3 regions of the Candidatus Pantoea symbiotica genome follow, and region 3 is predicted to be linked to each of the others. Evidence: riboswitches for the same ligand, from Rfam matches in the RefSeq annotation. Region 3 holds a riboswitch; each other region holds the start of a gene.

Region 1 (4,185 bases), 2.1 Mb from region 3:
CGGCGTGCAACAGCGCCTGTTGTAGCCACGCCTTGGCTTCGGCCACCGTTGCCGCCCAATCATCATGACGCGGACGCAACGCCGCCAGTGCGGCGGAGAGCGAGCAACCGGTGCCGTGCGTGTGGCGCGTATTAACACGCGGCGCGGTAAAGCGCTGGCGTCCGTCGCGGGTAATCAGCCAATCCGGACTTTCGGCATCGCTGAGATGCCCACCCTTCATCAGCACCGCTTCACAGCCGAGATCGAGCAGCGCATCGCCCTGCTGCAACATGGTCTTCTCATCCTGCGCCATAGCGCGTCCCAGCAGCGCCGCGGCTTCCGGCAGGTTCGGCGTGATCAGCGAGACCTGCGGCAGCAGCAATTCACGCACGCTGGCTACGGCATCTGGCGACAATAGCGCATCGCCGCTTTTGGCAATCATCACCGTATCCAGCACCACAAACGGCAGGCTGGCCCGTTTCAGCCGCTCGGCGACCACCTCGACTATCGCGGTTTCGGACAACATGCCGATCTTCGCGGCATCAATGCGCACATCATCCAGCACCGAATCGAGCTGTGCGCCGACAAAATCCGGTTCGATGCGATAGACCGACTGCACGCCACAGGTGTTTTGCGCCACCAGCGCGGTAATAACGCTGGTGCCATAAGCGCCCAATGCGGAGAAGGCTTTGAGATCGGCCTGAATACCCGCGCCGCCGCTCGGATCGGTGCCGGCAATGGTCAAGGCGTTGATGCGTTTCATGCTTTCACCTCCAGCGTCCACAGCGTATCGAGGAAGGTGGCGACAAAGCTGCCCGGCCCTGAAACCTGGCGTGCTGTCAGCTCACCGGCCAACGACATCACGCGGCAAGCCGCAGCCACATGTTGCAGGCGATCGCCTGGCAAGCTGGTGAAGGCCGCCACCACCGCTGACAACGCGCAACCTGTACCAACCACGCGCGTCATCAGCGGGCTGCCACCGGGAATCGAGAATGTCTGCAAGCCATCGGTGACGTAATCGACTTCACCGGTCACCGCCACAATTGTGTTGAAATCACGCGCCAGCTGCTGAGCGGCGCTCAGCGCGGCATCGGCCTGATGCAGGCTGTCGACGCCGCGTCCGCCGGTGGCCTGATGCGCCAGAGCGAGAATTTCTGAAGCGTTACCGCGAATCGCTGCCGGTTGCAGGCTCAGCAACTGCTGGCAGAAGGCGGTGCGCAGGCTTAATGCGCCGACCGCCACCGGATCCAGCGTCCACGGCGTGCCTGCCGCTTGCGCTGCTTGCACCGCCGCCAGCATCGCATCACGACGATCGCAGGTTAAGGTGCCTACGTTGATCAACACCGCATCGGCAAAACCGGCAAACTGCGCCGCTTCCTCAGGATCGATCACCATCGCGGGCGAGACTTGCAGTGCCAGCAGCACGTTAGCGGTAAAGGTTTGCACCACGTCATTGGTCATGCAGTGCACCAGCGGCGCTTGCTGACGCAGCAGTTGCAAAGAGTGCGCGAGTTGCGCGGGGGAAAGAAGGTCAGGCTGTTTCATAAGGCTCCCAACCGGCGATCAAGAAGGCGAATGCGGTCAGGCATCTGACTTCCCTACGCTGGCATTATCCAGATCAGGTCAGCGGGTGTATCTCAGCCCTGTATTAGAGGGGCACCCCGAGTCAAAACTACGTTGGCGAGCATAGGGAACAAGCCAGATTAAAGCAAGCAATCGCCACTTTCTCTGTGGATCTTGCTCGAAAAGTTACATTTTACGCGTTCATCTAACTGATTGAATAAAGTCCTTAAAAACCCTTCTTTTTGCGTGCCATGTCATATTTTGTAATAAATTCCATTGATAATTCGCGTCGCGAAAAATAGCATCCCTCGCAACTTGTTTCATGACGAAACAATACGGATTTATTAATTGTTCATGGAAGCATCACGGAGGATTTGCTATGCGTCGGATTCCACGCGCCCCGCTCTCTGCGGCTATTATCTCTGCCCTGTTTGCCGGTACTTTTGTGCCTGTTCCCTCTGCCCACGCCACGGGTTTTGTCGAAGACTCATCGCTCACTGGCAACCTGTTTTACTGGCAACGTCAGCGCGATCGCAAAGAGATGGATCCGCAAAAAGGCGCGTACGGTCAGTATGATGCCAATCTGCATCACGCCTCTGCTAACGCCAATCTCGACTTCTCATCCGGTTATGCCGGTGATGTGATTGGCCTCGATCTTGCGGCATTTGGCGCAGTGGAGTTAAGTAATGGCGGCCCGGCAGCACCGAATGAAATTGGTTTCAGCAACGCCCGTACGCGCTGGGATGAGGACTGGAGCGGTGATAAGAGCGGCTTAAGTCTTTATAAAGCGGCGATCAAGGCAAAATGGCAGGATAACTGGCTGCGCGCCGGCTATCTGCAACCCAGCGGGCAGACGCTACTGGCACCGCACTGGAGTTTCCTGCCCGGCACCTATCGCGGTGTTGAGGCTGGCACCGTCTTCGATTTTAGCGATGCGGGCGCCCTTTCCGTCTCCTGGATGTGGACGGACGAATACAAAGCGCCGTGGTATCGCGACATGTACAACTTCCGCAAGGCCGATGGCGTGACGGAGATTCCGTGGCTGCAATCCTTTGGTGCCAAATACGATTTCAAAAACTCGCTGGTGCTGGAAGGCGCATACGGCCAGGCGGCGAATTACATGGATCAGTATTTTGCCAAAGCCTCTTATCAGTTGCCGCTGGCCGATGCGCCATTGCGCACCAGCTATCAGTTTTACGGCGCGAAAGATCGTGACAACAGCGGCGTGGGCCAGGTCAACGATGTTTACGATGGCCTCGCCTGGCTGCAGGCGCTGACGTTCGGCTACACGATGGGCGCGTTCGATTTCCGTCTCGAAGGCACATGGGTAAAAGCCGAAGGTAATCAGGGCTTCTTCCTGCAGCGTATGACGCCGTCCTATGCCAGCTCGAATGGCCGCATGGATGTGTGGTGGGATTCCCGCTCTGACTGGAACGCCAACGGTGAGAAAGCGTTGTTCGCCGGTGTGATGGTCGATCTTGGGCACTGGCAATTTCCCGGCTGGCAAGTCGGCACTTCATACGCCTATGGCTGGGACGCGAAGCCTTCCACCAATCCGATTTACGACCAAAACCAGCGCCTGAAAGAGTCGGCGTGGAGCATGGACCTGGTTTACACCATCCAGCAAGGCCGCGCCAAAGACACGCAATTCAAACTGCATTACACCCGCTACGACAATCACAGCGATCTTCCCAGCTACAGCGGCGGTTACGGCAACATCTTCCAGGACGAAAAAGACATCAAATTTATGGTCGTCGCGCCATTCACCCTGTTTTGACCCCGATCTGGCAGGAGCCAGAGACTTACCTCCGTGGAGAAGGATAACAGTATGAAAAAGTTAAAAATTAGTTTACTGGCGCTGAGCGTGATGGGCCTTGCCGCCTGCAGTTCATCCCCGCGCAGTAATCAGCAGGTCGTCGACCAAATCAGCCAGTTCGGCGTGCAGTATCAGGTCACTGACAACCAGGCGGCCGATCACGGCGTGAACTGCGCGAAACTCGGCGCCGATTGGGCATCCTGCAATACCGCCACCATCACGCTGACCAACAACGGCCCGGCGCTCACCAGTAAAAACTGGGCGATCTACATGAGCAACGTGCACGAAACGCTGCGGGTCGATAACGATCAGTTCAAAATGACGCACATCGTCGGGGATCTCACCCGCCTGGAACCCACGGAAAAATTCAAAGGCATCGCGGCTGGCGAGTCGATTGAGATCCCGATCGTGAATGAATACTGGCAGCTGTTTATCACTGACGTGATGCCGCGTTGGTACGTCACCGCCGCCAATGCCTCGCCAAAAATCATCACCAGCACCGATACCGAAAACCTCAGCGACTTCGTTAAGCCGTTTGGCGAACAATGGAAGCGCATCGTCGACGATAAAAACGTGCTGATGCTGCCGCAAAGTCGTTTCACGAAGAATGCCGATGTGGCGCAACTGCCTGCTAACGCGTTGCGCGGACAAATCACCCCAACGCCGCGCTCGGTGAAAGTTCATGCTGCCGATGTTGATCTGAGCCGTGGCGTCGCCTTGCATCTTGAAGTGCTGGCAAGCAATCAAGCGGATGCGGTTAAGCAGCGTTTCGATTTGATGGGGCTCAAACAGCAGTCAGCGGGTTATGCCGTTCATACTCGTATCGC
Region 2 (4,185 bases), 3.8 Mb from region 3:
TGGCGGGCGGCAAACTCGCGCACTTCCTGAGTAATTTTCATTGAGCAGAATTTTGGTCCGCACATCGAACAGAAGTGCGCGACTTTGCCCGATTCCTGCGGCAGAGTTTCATCGTGATAGGCGCGTGCGGTGTGCGGATCGAGCGCCAGATTGAACTGATCTTCCCAGCGAAATTCAAAACGCGCTTTCGACATCGCATTGTCGCGGATCTGCGCACCGGGATGACCTTTCGCCAGATCCGCCGCGTGTGCGGCGATCTTGTAGGTGATCAGCCCCTGCTTCACGTCATCTTTATTCGGCAAACCAAGGTGTTCTTTAGGTGTCACGTAGCACAGCATGGCGCAGCCGAACCAGCCAATCATGGCCGCGCCGATACCAGAAGTGAAATGGTCGTAGCCCGGCGCGATATCGGTGGTGAGCGGGCCAAGCGTGTAAAACGGGGCTTCGTGACAATGCTCAAGCTGTTCGGTCATATTGCGACGAATCATCTGCATCGGCACATGGCCCGGACCTTCAATCATCACCTGCACATCATATTCCCAGGCGATTTTAGTCAGTTCGCCCAGCGTATGCAGTTCGGCAAATTGTGCCTCATCGTTGGCATCCTGAATCGAGCCGGGACGCAGGCCGTCGCCGAGCGACAGTGCCACATCGTAGGCGGCACAAATTTCACAAATCTCGCGGAAGTGCAGATAGAGGAAACTTTCGGTGTGATGTGACAGGCACCATTTCGCCATGATCGAGCCGCCGCGCGACACAATGCCGGTCAGGCGTTTGGCCGTCATCGGCACGTAGCGCAGTAGCACGCCAGCGTGAATGGTGAAGTAGTCGACACCTTGTTCCGCTTGCTCCAGCAGCGTGTCGCGGAAAATCTCCCAGTTGAGATCTTCTGCAATGCCGTTCACCTTTTCCAGCGCCTGATAAATCGGCACTGTACCAATTGGCACCGGGCTGTTTCGCAAAATCCACTCGCGCGTTTCATGAATGTAGCGGCCGGTTGAGAGGTCCATCACGGTGTCTGCGCCCCAGCGCGTCGACCACACCAGCTTCTCTACTTCTTCTTCAATTGATGAACTCACCGCCGAGTTACCAATATTGGCATTTACCTTCACCAGAAAGTTGCGGCCAATGATCATCGGTTCGGATTCGGGATGGTTGATGTTAGAAGGGATGATGGCGCGGCCGCTGGCGACTTCCTGGCGGACAAATTCAGCGGTGATATTTTCCGGCAGATTAGCGCCAAAGCTGTGGCCCGGATGCTGCTGTAGCAGCACTTCACCGCGAATACGCTCGCGGCCCATGTTTTCGCGCAGCGCAATAAACTCCATCTCCTGCGTGATGATGCCCTGACGTGCATAGTGCAGCTGGGTAACCCGGCGACCCGCTTTGGCGCGGCGCGGTTGTGGCAGATGCTCAAAACGCAGGTGATCCAAGCCTTCATCGGCCAGACGTTGCTGCGTGTAGCTGGAACTTAGCTGGTGGATGGTTTCGCTGTCGCCACGATCTTCGATCCAGTTGGCGCGTAGTCTTGCAAGTCCCTGATGCACATCAATAGTGGCTTGAGGATCGCCATAAGCACCGGCGGTGTCATAAACCGGCACCGCTTCATTCGGCTCATATTGCGGATGTTCTTTGCTGCCGCCGATGTGCATCGGGCTGAGCTGTATCTCACGCATCGGCACGCGAATATCCGCGCGGCTGCCAGTGATCCAGATACGTTTGGAGTTGGGGAAAGCGGTTCCCTGCAGAGAATCGATAAATTCTTGCGCCTGAGCGCGTTGTTCACGACGAGAAGTTTTAGCAGACATAGCAAGTTTCCGGTAAAGGTTGGAAGTTGCTTGTCCAGAGTTCGGAAGGAGTAACAGCGACGATGCTGGGCGCCAGCTTGCAACGTGCTGATGATGTCTACTCTTGTTCCCTTCGCAGGTACTAACCTGATCAGGTTCCGCGGATCCCGAATTAACGGTCTCAGCCCCGGAGGGCACTCCGACAAGGTTGTGTTTTGTGGTTTAAGCTACTTTGCTTGCCATTTTGCACCTGGGCAGTGCTCGTGACCGTCACGTACTACGTGTACGCTCCGGTCCCTGCGCGCTGTCCGAGTGCAAACTGGCTGCGCACGCTACGCTTAAACCGCAAAACCTTACTCTTCATACTTCTGAAAGAAGAAATAAAAAAAGCCCATTCAGCATAAGAGGGCTTTTCTTGAATAACAAGTTTTTTACATCTTCGGGATGCTAAGCCGGGCGGGCGATGACGCTGTCGTTGGCAACCGGCGGGCGCGCCAGCTGGTTGTCCCAGGCGAGCTGCACCAACTTATCTTCCAGCGTAAAGCGCGATTCCAGCACCTCGCCGACTTCAGAGAGCGCGGTCTGAAAATCCACGCAATTATCATCGTTAATCGCTTGCTGCAGATGGGTGTCGTAGAGCTGCATGATGCGATCGGTATTCGCCTCAAGTGCCGGATAAATCTGCGCGGCCACGATTAATGGGCTATCACCCTGCATCTCACTAATGATGTGTTCATACACGCTGAAATGGCCGGTAGACAGGTAATCCACCAGGTTGTGACAAAACGCATCGAGCGCCTGTTCATCCAGCGCAGTTAACGCATCTTTTTGTGGCTTCATGCCAATAAGCTCGTAGTAAGTGACGAGCAGCTGTCGACGGGCGCGCAGCCATGAATCCACCAATTCATTTCTGCCACCTACACGCTCTGTCAGGTTCTCTAACTGGTTAAGCATATGGGGCTCCAGGTAGGTTATAGTTGTTTATTACACACTTAATATTAGGATTTCAGCGTGCGATTTGACGCTAAGGACAACGATTAAGATGCAACGTGAGATCTCAAGCTTAGACGCTGGTTGGTGGGTTGTCAGCCATGAGCAAAAACTTTGGATGCCGCAGGGTGAATTGCCGCATGGCTTAGCCAGCGATTTTGGCCTGAACGGCAGCAACGGCATTTTGATTGGCGAGTGGCAGGGCGAGAATGTCTGGCTGGTACGCGAGCCGCGCCCGGACAGCATGGGCTCTGTGCGTCAATTGATTGATGAAGATGTTGGCCTGTTCCAAATCGCCGGACGTGGCGTGCAGCTGGCAGAGTTTTACCGCTCGCATCGCTGGTGCGGCTATTGCGGCCATGAGATGCACATCAGCAAACGCGAATTTGCCTGCTTGTGCAATCACTGCCGCGAGCGCTATTACCCGCAAATTGCGCCGTGCATCATCGTGGCCATTCGCCGTGGCGATGAGATCCTGCTTGCCAATCATGCGCGCCATCGCAACAACATCTATACCGTTCTGGCCGGCTTCGTCGAAGTGGGCGAAACGCTAGAACAAGCGGTGGCGCGGGAAGTGATGGAGGAGAGTAACGTGCGGGTGAAAAACGTGCGCTACGTTACCTCGCAGCCGTGGCCGTTCCCGCACTCTCTGATGATGGCGTATATGGCGGAATATGATGGCGGCGATCTGCAACACGACGGTAAAGAGCTGCTGGATGCCGGTTGGTATCGCTATGACGATCTGCCGCTGTTACCGCCGCCCGGCACGGTGGCGCGTCGCCTGATTGAAGATACCGTTGCCCTGTGTCGCGCCAGCACGGCGTGAAAATGCTACACTGCCGGCCTTAGCATGAGAGAGCCCATTATGAGTGAACTGAAGAACGATCGTTATCTGCGCGCCCTGTTACGTCAGCCGGTTGATGTCACGCCGGTATGGATGATGCGACAAGCTGGGCGCTATTTGCCGGAGTACAAAGCCACGCGCGCTGAAGCCGGTGATTTTATGTCGCTGTGTAAGAATGCTGAGCTGGCGTGTGAAGTCACGCTGCAACCGCTGCGTCGCTATGCGCTGGATGCGGCAATCCTCTTCAGCGATATCCTCACCATTCCAGATGCGATGGGACTTGGGCTCTACTTTGAGACCGGCGAAGGCCCACGTTTCTCCAATCCGATCACCTGCCGTGCGGATGTCGATAAGCTGCCGGTGCCGGATCCAGAGCAAGAACTCGGTTATGTGATGAACGCGGTGCGTACCATTCGTCACAACCTGAAAGGCGAAGTGCCGCTGATCGGTTTCTCCGGTAGCCCGTGGACGCTGGCAACCTACATGGTTGAAGGCGGCAGCAGCAAAGCTTTCACTAAAATCAAAAAGATGATGTACGCCGAGCCGCAAACCCTGCACAAGCTG
Region 3 (4,185 bases):
AGCGCATTCAGCGTCGCCATCAGGCAGCAAAACAGAATCAGGTTGCGGCGATCGCCCTGGTTATCGGAGCGTTTCGCCATCAGCAGGCTAATCACAATCCCGGCGATCGCATTGATGGTAAAGAATAAGCCGACCCAGAATGGACTCACCTGCACTTCACGCGTCAGAAACAGGCTCAGCGTCGGCGCCTGCAGCGCACCGGCCACGCCGGTCATAAACGACACTGCCATAAATGAGAGATAGACCGGATTGATGCGACGTTGACGCGTTAACAGCGATTTCATGCAGAAATCCCTTTGCGGATAAAAAAAGGTAGAGAAATGAGGGTAGAAGATTCTACAGCAAAACGAAAAAAGCCAGCAGATAAAGCGCTGCTGGCGGTGAAAATGCACCCTACTCAGAAAGAGGTTCCACGTCGGCGGAACCGCTGGCAGAGCGCCATTCGTTGCTGAATGCCTCCCGCTCTTCCATTACCGTGCAGTATGCCTCTAATATGAGGCAGGAAAAACTGAGCGATTCTGACAAGGAGTTCCCCTTTTATGTCCTCATCACGTTTGCAGCAGCAATTCATCCGCTTATGGCAAAGCTGTCAGGGGCAGGATCAGGAAACCACGCTCAACGAGCTGGCGGATCTGCTGCACTGCTCGCGCCGGCATATGCGTAACCTGCTTAACGCCATGCAGAGTGAAGGCTGGCTGATTTGGCAGGCGGAAGCGGGACGCGGCAAGCGCTCGATGCTGAGTTTCTGCTATACCGGCCTGGCGCTCCAGCAGCAGCGTGCTGAGGATCTATTGGAGCAGGATCGCATCGAACAGTTAGTGCAGCTGGTGGGTGATAAAAATCAGGTGCGCCAAATGATCGCGGCGCATTTAGGTCGCAGCTTCCGCCAGGGCAAACACATTCTGCGCGTACTCTATTACCGTCCGCTGCCCAATCTGCTGCCCGGTTCGCCGCTGCGCCGCTCGGAAACCCATCTGGCGCGACAAATTTTCAACGGCCTGATGCGCATAAATGAGGAAAAGGGGGAAATCGAACCCGATATCGCCCATCACTGGCAGCAAACCTCGCCGCTGCAGTGGCGCTTCTTCCTGCGCCCGGCGATCCGTTTTCATCATGGTCGTGAGCTGGAAATGGAGGATGTGATTGCTTCGCTGGAACGCGTGCGCAGCCAGCCGCTGTTTTCTCACATCAGTAAACTGGATTCGCCCGCGCCCTGGACGCTGGATATCCATCTGAGCCAGCCGGACGATTGGTTGCCATGGCTGCTGGCCAGCGTCAGCGCGATGATCCTGCCGCGCGAATGGCCAACGCTGCGTCAGTTTGCCCGCCAGCCGATTGGCACCGGCCCGTACAGCGTGGTGCGCAATCAGCAAACGCAGCTGAAGATCGCCGCTTTCGATGATTACTTTGGCTATCGCGCGCTGATTGACGATGTGTCAATTTGGGTGCTGCCGGAGATCAGCGATGAACTGGTGTACGCCGGAGTCAAACTGCAAGGCGAAACCGCCGATGAAAAATCGGAAGAGAGCCGTCTGGAAGAAGGCTGCTACTTTCTGCTTTACGATCAGCGCTCCGCATTGGGCCGCGATGCGCATTTCCGCCGCTGGGTGAGTTATCTGTTTAATCCAATCGCCTTATTGAATCATGCTGGCGTCGGCTATCAGCGTTACTGGTTCCCCGCTTATGGCTTGCTGCCACGCTGGCACCATCGCCGCGATCTCACGCCCGCCGACAAGCCAGCAGGTTTAACCCAACTGACGCTGAGCTGGTACAGCCATCACGTTGAGCATGAAGGTATCGCCAACGCGCTGCGACCGCTGCTGGCGCAGCAAGGTGTTGAGCTAATCACCCGCGTTGTGAGCTACGAAGAGTGGTTCGAGGGCGAAGGTGAAAGTGACATCTGGCTCGGCAGCGTCAACTTTACCTTGCCGCTCGAGTACGCGCTGTTCGCCCAACTGTTTGAGCTGCCGTTGATGCATCACTGCATCCCCATTGACTGGCAAGCCGATGCCGCGCGCTGGCGGCAAAAGGATTTACCCTTGGCGGATTGGAGTAAACAGCTGATCGACAGCGACTATCTGCATCCGCTGTTCCATCACTGGCTGCTGCTGGAAGGACAGCGCAGTATGCGCGGCGTGCGCCTCAATACGCTCGGCTGGTTTGACTTCAAATCAGCCTGGTTTGCGCCTCCGGAGCTGTGATACGCAGCAAAATCTGTAGGGTCGCCATTTATGGTGACCAGGTGCGCAACTCGGATACGTTAAGACTTCCAGCCAGTGATCCTTTCGCGCTGTCACATAAATGACTAGAATGAGCCGTTCTCAACGGGGTGCCTTGCTATCAGGGCTGAGAGAAACCCGTCGAACCTGATCCGGCTAATACCGGCGTAGGGATTTGAGATGTCTCACTCCTCAGATCCTTTGCGACTCAACTTATCTTCTCCTCAAGGAGCGCAAAGTGTTAAACAAAGTTCTGCCTGTGTTGCTGCTGGTTGCGGCACCGGCTTTCGCTGCCAAACCGGTTCTCACCGTTTACACCTACGATTCGTTCTCTGCCGATTGGGGCCCCGGCCCGGCGGTAAAAAAAGCCTTTGAGGCGCAGTGCGACTGCGAACTGAATTACGTAGCGCTGGAAGATGGCGTATCACTGCTTAATCGTGTGCGCATGGAAGGCAAAAACAGCAAAGCCGATGTGGTGCTGGGACTAGATAACAATCTGGTGCAGGCAGCGGAGAAAACCGGGCTATTTGCCAAAAGCAGCGTTGATACCAAAGCATTAACGTTGCCAGATGGCTGGCACAGCGACACCTTCATTCCGTTCGATTATGGCTACTTCGCCTTCGTCTACGATAAAAACAAAATGAAGAATCCGCCGAAAAGCCTGAAGGAACTGGTCGAAAGCCCGGAAAAATGGCGCGTGATTTATGAAGATCCGCGCACCAGCACGCCGGGCCTTGGCCTGCTGCTGTGGATGCAAAAAGTTTATGGCGATAACGCGCCTGACGCGTGGCAGAAGCTGGCACAAAAAACCGTTACCGTCACCAAAGGCTGGAGCGAAGCTTACGGCCTGTTCCTGAAGGGCGAAGGCGATCTGGTGTTGAGCTACACCACCTCTCCGGCTTATCACATTATCGAAGAGAAGAAAGAGAACTATGCTGCGGCCGAATTCAGCGAAGGCCACTATTTGCAGGTGGAAGTTGCCGCACAGTTCGCCAGCAGCAAACAGCCCAAGCTGGCGCAGCAGTTCATGCAGTTTATGGTTTCTCCGGCCTTCCAGCAGACCATTCCGACCGGCAACTGGATGTATCCAGTGATCAAAAGCGATCTGCCAGCCGGTTATCAATCTCTGCAGGTGCCCGCCAAGGCGTTGCAATTCACGCCAGCCGAAGTGGCCGACCATCGTGCTGCGTGGATCAGCGCATGGCAAAGCGCCGTTAGCCGTTAATGCCCGGCTGGTTAATTCCCGGTAGCGCCATCGCGCTGTTGCTGTGCGCGGTGGCGCTGCTGGCGTTTGGCGCATTGGTGATGGTTGCGCCGGCCACCGACTGGCGTGCGCTGCTCGACGACAGTTATCTGCATCATGTGCTGCTGTTCTCGTTTGAGCAGGCGCTGCTGTCGGCGCTGCTGTCGGTGCTGCCCGCAATCTTGCTGGCCCGCGCGCTCTATCGCCGCCGTTTTCCGGGACGCAATCTGTTGCTGCGCCTGTGCGCCATGACGCTGGTGCTGCCGGTGCTGGTGGCGGTGTTTGGCTTGCTCAGCGTCTACGGTCGCAGCGGCTGGCTGGCGCAACTGTGCGCGGCCATTGGCTTTGACTACCACTTTTCACCGTATGGCCTGCAGGGCATTCTGCTGGCGCACGTCTTCTTTAACCTGCCGCTGGCGACGCGCCTGCTGTTACAGGCGCTGGAGAGCATTCCCGGCGAGCAGCGGCAAGTCGCCGCCCAGCTTGGCCTGCGTGGCTGGAATCTGTTTCGCTGGCTGGAATGGCCGTGGCTACGCCGTCAGATTCTGCCGACGGCGGCGCTGATCTTTATGCTCTGCTTCGCCAGCTTCGCCACGGTGCTGGCGCTGGGCGGCGGACCGCAGGCCACCACGCTGGAACTGGCGATCTATCAGGCGCTGAATTTCGACTACGATCCGGGCCGCGCGGCGCTGCTGGCGCTGTTACAGCTCGGTTGCTGTTTGC

The links. Region 3 has a riboswitch for thiamine pyrophosphate ahead of thiB (thiamine ABC transporter substrate binding subunit). Riboswitches for the same ligand answer to the same signal wherever they lie in the genome.
Region 1: it holds a riboswitch for thiamine pyrophosphate, as region 3 does, so the genes downstream of both, thiM (hydroxyethylthiazole kinase) here and thiB (thiamine ABC transporter substrate binding subunit) in region 3, are expected to answer to the same signal.
Region 2: it holds a riboswitch for thiamine pyrophosphate, as region 3 does, so the genes downstream of both, thiC (phosphomethylpyrimidine synthase ThiC) here and thiB (thiamine ABC transporter substrate binding subunit) in region 3, are expected to answer to the same signal.

The regions. Positions count from the first base shown of each region.
Region 1 is NZ_JBSZHR010000002.1:2,536,587-2,540,771, forward strand. Features, by position in the region: gene thiD (bifunctional hydroxymethylpyrimidine kinase/phosphomethylpyrimidine kinase) at 1-742, opposite strand, end outside; gene thiM (hydroxyethylthiazole kinase) at 739-1,524, opposite strand; TPP riboswitch at 1,558-1,653, opposite strand; gene chiP (chitoporin ChiP) at 1,922-3,319, shown strand; gene ACXIZX_RS12380 (family 20 glycosylhydrolase) at 3,371-4,185, shown strand, end outside.
Region 2 is NZ_JBSZHR010000002.1:4,282,186-4,286,370, forward strand. Features, by position in the region: gene thiC (phosphomethylpyrimidine synthase ThiC) at 1-1,808, opposite strand, end outside; TPP riboswitch at 1,899-1,999, opposite strand; gene rsd (sigma D regulator) at 2,235-2,741, opposite strand; gene nudC (NAD(+) diphosphatase) at 2,830-3,603, shown strand; gene hemE (uroporphyrinogen decarboxylase) at 3,643-4,185, shown strand, end outside.
Region 3 is NZ_JBSZHR010000002.1:466,970-471,154, reverse strand. Features, by position in the region: gene ACXIZX_RS02760 (MFS transporter) at 1-284, opposite strand, end outside; gene sgrR (HTH-type transcriptional regulator SgrR) at 540-2,201, shown strand; TPP riboswitch at 2,316-2,411, shown strand; gene thiB (thiamine ABC transporter substrate binding subunit) at 2,458-3,444, shown strand; gene thiP (thiamine/thiamine pyrophosphate ABC transporter permease ThiP) at 3,444-4,185, shown strand, end outside.